Linked DNA regions of Anatilimnocola floriformis. The protein of the gene in region 1 interacts with the protein of each later gene in a pairwise test. Links are inferred from orthologs where the notes say so. Each region holds a gene or a part of one and is shown in the gene's direction. Other genes may lie near its edges.

Region 1 (4,504 bases):
CGCCGTTTGCTCGACGAGATGCAAAAACAGAAACTCGATCTCGTCGTGGTGACGCAGATCGAGCACGTGCAATATCTGGTCGGCCCGCGCTTCGGCCCGGTCTTTTCGCCCGCCGCCGCTCTGCGCGCAGATGGGCACATGACGCTGTGCCAACCGAAGAAACCGACCGTCGAGGCGGCGGCCGATGAAATCGTGACCTACGACGCTCAATTGCACTCGACGCTGCGGAACGATCAACGCCAGGCATCGTCCGAAGTCCTCATCAAGGCGCTCGCTGGTTCGGTGAACCCAAAGCGGATCGGCGTGGAGTTTTCTTCATTCGGTTTGCATCTCGCGCCGTTGGCTGGGGAGCGGATCGACATCGAGCCAACGCTCTATCGCTTTCGCCGCAAAAAAGATCCGGACGAACTCGAGCGGCTGAAGATCGCCATCGCCGGCACCGGCAAGATGTACGAAGCAGCCCGCGCGATGATTCGTCCTGGCGTGACCGAGATCGACGTTTTCAATCATCTGCAAGGCGTGGCCGTTGCCTCCTACGGCGAAATGCTGACCGGGACTGGCAACGACTATCAATGCGGCGCCCGTGGCGGTCCGCCGCGCAACAATCGCCCAGCCGAGGATGGTGAACTCTACATTCTCGATCTCGGCCCCGCCTACCGTGGTTACTTCGCCGACAACAGCCGGGCCATCGCGGTGAACGGCAAGCCGACCGACGAGCAGCACACGGCGTGGACCTACGTCATGAAGGTCTTCGAACACGTCGAGAAATCGGTCAAGCCGGGGAAGAACTGCCAGGAGTTGTTTCACGAAGTTCAAGCGATTCTCAACGAAGCACCGCTGGGTGTGTTCAATCATCACCTGGGCCACGGCATCGGGCTGTTCCCGCATGAGGCGCCGCATCTCAATCCGAACTGGAACGATACGTTCGAGGTTGGGGATGTGTTTACGAGCGAGCCGGGATTGTATGACGCAATTCTGCGAGAAGGGATGCGGATTGAGAACGATTATTTGGTGACGGAAACGGGGATCATTAATCTTTCTCCTTTCCCGATGGGGTTGTAGGAATACACCACAGAGGCACAGAGGACACAGAGAGGAAGGAATTTGACTTTCCCTTCCTCTCCGTGTTCTCTGTGTCTCTGTGGTTCATCCTTCCCCTGCCGGAGAGAGTAATGCGACCCATCAATGACATCACCGGAGACATCATCGGCGCGGCCATCGAAGTTCACCGCCACCTAGGACCGGGGCTGCTCGAATCAACCTATCAAGCATGTCTCTGCCAAGAACTCACGATCCGCAATATTCCGTTTGAGAAACAACTCGCATTGCCCGTTATTTACAAAGGCATGCACCTCGACGCCGGCTATCGAATCGATCTCCTCGTCGAGAACCAAGTCATTCTCGAACTCAAATCCATCGAAGCCCTCGCTCCCATCCATTTCGCTCAACTCCTCACCTATCTTCGCCTCACTGAGCGCCGCGTCGGCTTACTCATCAACTTCAACATGGTCGTGCTCAAGGATGGCGTGAAGCGGCTCATTAACGATCCAGTCGCAGCCTGATTTCAATGTCGAACGGACTCAATCCCTCTCAGCAAGATGCAGTGAACACCCTCAAGGGCCCCATGCTGGTCCTCGCAGGCGCCGGCAGCGGCAAGACGCGCGTCGTCACGTTTCGCATCGCCAATATCATCCGGCATCGCATCAAGCCGAGCCGGATTCTCGCGGTGACATTCACCAACAAAGCCGCGGCTGAAATGCAGGAGCGGATCAAGACGCTTCTCGGCAAGCAGGAAGACAAGCCGGTCATCTCGACGTTCCACTCGCAGTGCGTCAAGATCCTCCGCCGCAATATCACGAAGCTCGGATATCCACCGCGGTTCACCATCTACGACCGCGGTGATCAAGAGAGTCTCGCCCGCCAGGTGCTGCGCGAGATCCGCGTCTCCGACGAAATGATGCGCCCTGGCGATCTCATCAATCAGATCAGCCGTTGGAAAACGATTTCGCTCTTCCCGCCCGCGGCTGCTCAGGTGGCGCAGACCGACAAAGAGCATCTGGCCTCGATGGGTTATCGCAAGTATCAGCGAGCGATGAAAAACGCCGGCGCGGTCGATTTCGACGATCTGCTGCTCCTGACAGAGGATCTCTTCGAGAAGCACAACGACGTCCGCCTGGTTGAAGCCGGCATGTTCGATCACGTGCTGGTCGACGAATATCAAGACACTAACGGCAGTCAGTATCGCATCATCAAAGCCCTCGCCCGCGATCATCGCAATCTGTGCGTCGTGGGTGACGACGACCAATCGATCTACGGCTGGCGCGGCGCTGAGGTGAAGCACATCCTGCAATTTGCCAAGGACTGGCCCGACGCGAAAACGGTACGACTCGAATACAACTACCGCAGCACGGCGGCGATTCTCGACGCGGCCAACAAGTTGATCGCTTACAACAAACATCGCCACGATAAGATTCTTCGGCCGGCGCGAATGGGTGGCGAAAAGCCGCGGATTTTGCAATTCAACAGCGAAACCGACGAAGCTCGCGAGATCATCGCCGACCTGACGCGCACGATGAAGAGCGAGAAACGCGAAGCCCGCGACTTTGCCATTCTGTTTCGCACTAACGAACAACCTCGCGCCTTCGAAACCGAACTCCGCCGAGTGAAACTTCCCTACGTCGTTCTCGGCAGCCAGTCGTTTTTCGATCGCAAAGAAGTGAAGGATCTGCTCGCGCTGCTGCGAACGATCGAATCGCCGAAGGACGAGCAAGCCCTGCTACGGATCATCAACACGCCGCCACGCGGCATCGGCGCGACGACGGTCGAGAAGCTGATTGCAGCCGCTGTAAAAGATGGCAAGCCCGTCGGCGAACTCATGATGGGGCCGAAGATGGCGGAAATCTGCACTGGGGCCGCGGCTGGCCACGTGCAAAAGTTCGTCGATCTACTCAATCGCTATCGCGCGCGGGCCGACATGATTGCCAAGGCGGGCAACGAACGCCGCGCGGGGGCTCTCGCCGATCTGCTCAAGCAGTTGATCAGCGAAATCGGCTACGAAGCCGAGCTCAATCGACTCTATCCGAATCCCGAAGAACGCCAGAACCGGATGGCATCGGTTGAGGAAGTCATCAATGCGATTGCGCAGTACGAGCAAGGCAAAGGCAAGATCTCGCTTGGCGATTTTCTCGACGAAGTCACCCTCGGCGAACGCGAGTTCGGTGACAGCAAAGACAAGCAGCTCTCGCGCAACGCCATCGCGCTCTTAACGATGCACGCCTCGAAGGGCCTCGAGTATCCGCACGTTTACATCGTCGGTATGGAAGAAGGGATCCTGCCGCATCATCGCACACTGAAAGCAGAAGCCGAAGATGACATCGATGAAGAACGTCGGCTCTGTTACGTCGCAATCACGCGAGCGCAGGAAAAGCTGACTATGTCGCTTGCACTCACACGCATGAAGTGGGGCAAACCGCGCGATACAAAGCCCAGCCGATTCTTGTATGAAATTATCGGCCAGGCAGATAAGCCGCACGGGAAGGGAAAGAGTTAATCCAAGGCCTTGGTGTTCGAAACATCGTTCCCAAACGTATCGAATTGATCGAAGGTCCAAACGACCTTCTTCGTCTTCGGCTCGAGTTCGATCAACAGCGGCTGACCTTTGCCGGCGTGGCAATTGCCGATCAGGTAGTTGCCGTTCTTTAGCACTTCCAGCGTGGTAACCCAGGCCAGCGTGATGTTCGGCAGTTCTTTCTGTTCGACCTTCCACACCACTTCTTTTTCCGGCGTCACTTCCAGCACGCTGTGGCCGTTGCCGGTTGCGATCAGTGTGTTGCCGCTGGGCAGACGCACCGCGGAGAAGCATTTGTCGCCCCACGATTCGGGGCCGTGGCCACCCTTTGGTTCCTTGCCGAATAGTGGAACGTCGTATTCCCACACGATCTTGCCGGTGGCATCGTACTCGCGCAGAAAACCATCTCCTTCGTGGCAGACCAGGTAGTTGCCGTTGTCGAGCTTGCGGGCCAAGCGAGTGTCGGTGTGAGCGTTCGGATGTTCGACTTTCATTTTGATTTCGCGGAGCAGCTTGCCGCTCCGATCGATTTCGATGATCCGCTGCGCGCCACTCTCGGCAATCATCATTCCGCCATCGGCCAGCGGTTGAAACGCGTGGACTTCAATCCGCTTCCCTTCATTGCCGTTTGATTTGGCGGAATCGTAGGACCAGACGACTTCCTTTTTCTTCACATCGATCTCGGCAACCTTGGCAGCACCTTGTTGCACCAGGAAGTTGCCATTCGGCAGCACATGCAGGTCGTGAATGCCGCCCCACTTCATTTCCCATTCGATCTTGCCGTCGCGATCGACGATGGCCAGCTTGCCATTGCCTTGCAGGGCCAGGCGGTGCTGAGCCGACGCGAGTGAAGCGCCGCACAATAGAAGACCAAACGCAAAAATAACTGCCGGAGAGAAACGCATGTTGATCGCCCGATGAAGAATGAAATCAGCT
Region 2 (4,441 bases), on another replicon or contig:
TACCCGCTTCGACCCCTCACCCTAACCCTCTCCCCGCGGCGGGGCGAGGGAACAGGAGGCTCGCTGCGCTCGCACTAAATTTCTCCCAGCACTTCATCGATAATCGCGACTGCTGTGTCTACTTCTTCGCGGGTCACCACGAGCGGCGGGCAGAAGCGAAGTGTACTGCTGCCGCAACCGAGCATCAGCAGGCCGCGGCGGAAACAGGCTTGGACGACGGCATCGCGCTCAGCGCTAGCTGGCTCTTTCGTCTCGCGATCTTTCACGAGTTCTGCGCCGACCATCAAGCCCAGGCCGCGAACATCGCCGATGATCGGGTGTTTTTCTTTCAGCGAATTCAACCGCGCAACGAGATGACTGCCGACGTCGCGAGCGTTGGCCATCAGCGATTCTTCGAGCAGCTCGATTGTCGTCAGCGCGGCAACGCAGCTGATCGGATTGCCGCCGAAGGTGCTCGCGTGCGAGCCGGGTCCCCAATCCATCAGATCATTTCGCGCGATGATCGCACCGAGCGGCAGGCCCGAGGCAATCCCTTTGGCGAGGCAAATGATGTCGGGCGTCACGCCCCAATGCTCGATCGCAAACATCTGGCCGGTGCGCCCCATGCCCGATTGCACTTCGTCAACGATGTACAAAATGCCGTGCTTCTCGGCGAGCTTTTTCAGCTCGCGATGAAATTCCGGCGGCGGCACGATGTAACCACCTTCGCCTTGAATCGGCTCGACGATGATGCCAGCCACTTCCGTTGGCGGCACCGTGCGACGGAAGAGATCTTCGAGTTGATTGAGCGTGTGCATACACGCGGCCGCGCCATCGCGATACGGATTGGCGTAGTCGATGTGCGTCACTTGCGGGATGAGCGGCGCGAATCCACGGCGCTGAATCATCTTGCTGCCGGTCAGCGACAGCGCACCCATCGTCCGGCCGTGGAACGCGCCGAAGAAGGCGATCATGTGTTGCCGGCCCGAGTGATAGCGGGCGAGCTTGAACGCGGCTTCGACACTTTCGGCGCCGCTATTGGTGAAGAAGACTCGCTTGTCGCTGCCGCCCGGCGCGAGTTCGGCCAATTTGCGCGCGAGGTTCCCTTGCGGGGCGTAATAGAAATCGGTCCCCGACATGTGGATCAGTTTTTTGGCCTGCTGCTCGATGGCAGCGACCACGCGCGGATGACAATGGCCTGTCGAGCAAACGGCGATCCCCGCCGTGAAGTCGAGAAAGCGGTTGCCATCGACGTCTTCGATCATCGCACCTGCGCCGCGTTCGACAGCGAGCGGGTAGACCCGCGTGTAAGAGGGCGACGTGTAGCGCTCGTCGTCGGCGATCAACTGCTTGCCGCGCGGGCCCGGCAGATCGGTGTGAATGAATGGGACTGGCCGATTTTCCCCTCCCGCTGAAGGTGCAGCGAAAAGTGGCGCAGCGGAAACTGGCACGGCCGGACTGATTTTGATCGGCGTGTTCATGGCGTCCATCTCCTCCTTTGAATACTACGTCTCGGAGGGGGAAGGGCAAGGGTCAGCCAGCAGCGTTAAGTGTCGTCGGCGACAGGTTTTCCCCAGTCTGGCGAGAGGGATGATCCGCAGAAAACGGCGAGTGCTATCGCTAGGGCTTCGATTTTTCCGCTGTGATTCGAATTGAGGGAGGGTCGCGCGTTACAATCAGCGTGGCCGCCCTTTTCCTGGTGTTCAGCGGTTCGAACGCTCGATTATCTCGGGTCCGCTTCGGCCCCTCACCCCGACCCCCTCCTGGTCGCTACGCGGAGTACGCGAGTGCCGAGGAGCGGGAGTTCTTGAAAATTGCACGGAGGACATATGTCGTCAGTACAGCGGAAAGACAAGCCGCAATTCAAAGGCTCGCAGAAAGACGACAAGCCTCCATCGCAGGGCGAGCTCTTCACCAAGCAGCCTCCCTTTGATCTGCAAGCCGAGATCGGCGTGCTGGGGAGCATCGTGCTGCTGCCTGACGTGCTCGACGACGTGATCATGATTGTGCGGCCGAGCGATTTTTATGACGAAGGGCATCAGAAGCTCTTTGAACATATGTGCGGGCTGCACGAGTCGAGCAAGAAGATCGATCCGACGCTGCTCATCGATCGCTTGAAGACGGCTGGCGATTTCGAAGCGGTTGGCGGGCAGGCCTACTTGGCCAAGATCATTAACGCGGTGCCGAATGCCGCGCACGCGACTTACTATGCGGAGATCGTCCGCGAGAAAGCGACTTATCGCGCGCTGATTACGTCGGCGACGGAAATTCTCCGCGACGCTTATGATGAATCGGCGGAAGCTGCGCAGCTGCTGGGACAAGCCGAGCAGAAAGTCTTCTCGATCCTCGACAGCCGCAGCGATAACGCGGTGAAGCCGATCAAAGACATTCTGCACGAAGCGATGGACCGCCTCGAAGCGATGATGATGGGGACGCACTCCGATGGTTCGGGCGACTATGGCTTTCGCGACATGGATAACAAGACCGGCGGCCTGCATCCGGGCGAACTGGTGATTCTCGCGGCCCGTCCTTCGATGGGCAAAACGGCGTTTGCCATGAACGTGGCCGAAAACGTCGCGCTCCATCAGAACATCCCGGTGCTGTTTGTCAGCCTCGAAATGTCGTCGATCGAACTCGCCGATCGTTTGCTGTGCTCGGTCGCGCGGGTGAACGGTTATCGGCTTCGTAACGGTACGATCTCGCAGGAAGATCGCCTGCGGCTCGTCGAGAAGGCCGCCGAAGTCGCCAAGGCGCCGTTGTATGTCGACGACTCGCCAGGCCGAACCGTTTCGGAAATCGCAGCCGCGGCGCGGCGGATCAAGCGACGTTCGGGCGGTTTGGGGTTGATCATCATCGATTACTTACAGCTGATCGAGCCCGACAATGCGAAAGATCCGCGGCAAGAACAAGTCGCCAAGATCGCGCGGCGTTTGAAAGGTATTGCCCGCGAACTAAAAGTGCCGCTGATGTGTCTGGCTCAATTGAACCGGCAAACCGAAGCGGGCAAAGACAACATTCCCAAGCTGAGCCATCTCCGCGAATCAGGTGCTATCGAACAAGATGCCGACGTGGTGATGTTTGTGCACCGCGAAGAATATTATGCTCGCGGCGAAGAGCGCGAACGGCTGTCGGGCCAGGCCCAGATCATCATCGCCAAGCAGCGTAACGGCCCGGTCGGCGACGTGAATATGGAATGGCACAAAGACTTCACGCGGTTTCAAGATCCGACACCGGAGCGCCTGCGCGAGTTTGATACATATAATGCGAACGACGATCCGCAGTTCGGTTAGGATCGTTAAATAGCTTTCGCGATCCTGCGACCACGGGGCTTGTCCCCGTGGAGCAATCACTGATGAGCTACAAGTGGTAGCGGTTCAGTGATCGCCCCACCGGCACAGGGCCGGTGGTCGCGAGAACGACGAAAAGGCCTTTGGTGGGACAAAGGCGAGTACTCGTTGCGACTACTGGGAGGGCCACTTTGCAGCCCCAAGAAGTAATCATCTACGACCAGCTCACTCCTTGTCCGTACCTGGAAGGAGAGACCGCTCGGTTGCCGCTCCGGCAACCGCTGGCCCATCTTACGCAGCGGCAAGTTGACCGGCGTTTGGATGTCGGCGATCGTCGCAGCGGCTACATGCTCTATCGGCCTCATTGTCCCAATTGCCAGGCCTGCGAACCGATTCGGCTAAATCTGGAAAGCTTCCGCCCGAATGCGACGCAGCGGCGCGTTTATCGTCGCGGGATGGAAATGCTCGAAACTCGCGTTGGCGAACCGATTGTGGACGACGAGCGGATCAAGCTCTTTAATCTGCACCGCGCGCTACGCAATCTGGAGCGCGACGACGGCCCGATCGATCAGATTGGCTACGAGGAGTTTCTCACCGATAGCTGCTGCGAAACGATCGAACTCAGCTATTGGTACGAAGACCGCCTCGCCGGCGTGGCCATCACCGATGTCGGCAAGTCGTCCCTCTCCGCCGTCTATTGCTTCTTCGATCCCACGATCGAAGGCTTGAGCATCGGCACCTTCTCGGTCCTCCGCCAAGTGGAATTCTGCCGCGCCCAGCGCCGGCAGTTCCTTTACCTCGGCTTCTTCGTGGCCGGCTCGGCGCATATGCAATACAAGGCGAAGTTCCATCCGCATGAACGGCGGCTGAATGGGGTTTGGACGACGGTGGAGTGAGAGGCGGGATGCGAGAGGCGGGATGCGAGAGGCGGGATGCGAGAGGCGAGGGAAAGAGATGAAGGGTTCAGTTTTATGCGACGCGAATCCCGCACACCGCTGATTTTGGCTGTCGTGCTGCTGATTCTGCTGGCACTTTATGTGGGGAGCTATTTGGCGTTGGTGGTGCCGCCAAGGGCGTTAATTCAGCGACGCGGATCGAGGCACATGCATCGCGAACAGGCGAAATATCACTACAAGCATCAAGAACCGCTTGCCAAATGGATTTTTTGGCCAGTG

Evidence for each region. The genes of interacting proteins can lie anywhere in the genome.
Region 2: the proteins of M9Q49_RS14365 (region 1) and dnaB interact in binary tests that used the Escherichia coli proteins (3 or more experiments, as listed by UniProt). The link is inferred for Anatilimnocola floriformis from one-to-one orthologs.

The regions. Positions count from the first base shown.
Region 1 is NZ_JAMLFW010000001.1:3,742,395-3,746,898, forward strand. What follows is about bases 1,061-4,058. They hold M9Q49_RS14365 (ATP-dependent helicase), read left to right. Parts: upstream 1,061-1,567; coding sequence 1,568-3,550; downstream 3,551-4,058. Other genes in these bases: M9Q49_RS14355 (M24 family metallopeptidase), read left to right, coding at 1,061-1,062; M9Q49_RS14360 (GxxExxY protein), read left to right, coding at 1,173-1,562; M9Q49_RS14370 (outer membrane protein assembly factor BamB family protein), read right to left, coding at 3,547-4,058. In the rest of the region: more of M9Q49_RS14355, read left to right, coding at 1-1,060; more of M9Q49_RS14370, read right to left, coding at 4,059-4,473. UniProt on the Escherichia coli protein: Rep helicase is a single-stranded (ss)DNA-dependent ATPase involved in DNA replication; it can initiate unwinding at a nick in the DNA. It binds to ssDNA and acts in a progressive fashion along the DNA in the 3' to 5' direction.
Region 2 is NZ_JAMLFW010000002.1:1,813,645-1,818,085, forward strand. Bases 1,104-4,038 are described here. They hold dnaB (replicative DNA helicase), read left to right. Parts: upstream 1,104-1,808; coding sequence 1,809-3,269; downstream 3,270-4,038. Other genes in these bases: M9Q49_RS31785 (acetyl ornithine aminotransferase family protein), read right to left, coding at 1,104-1,460; M9Q49_RS31795 (arginyltransferase), read left to right, coding at 3,458-4,038. Outside these bases: more of M9Q49_RS31785, read right to left, coding at 75-1,103; more of M9Q49_RS31795, read left to right, coding at 4,039-4,162; M9Q49_RS31800 (hypothetical protein), read left to right, coding at 4,238-4,441. UniProt on the Escherichia coli protein: The main replicative DNA helicase, it participates in initiation and elongation during chromosome replication. Travels ahead of the DNA replisome, separating dsDNA into templates for DNA synthesis.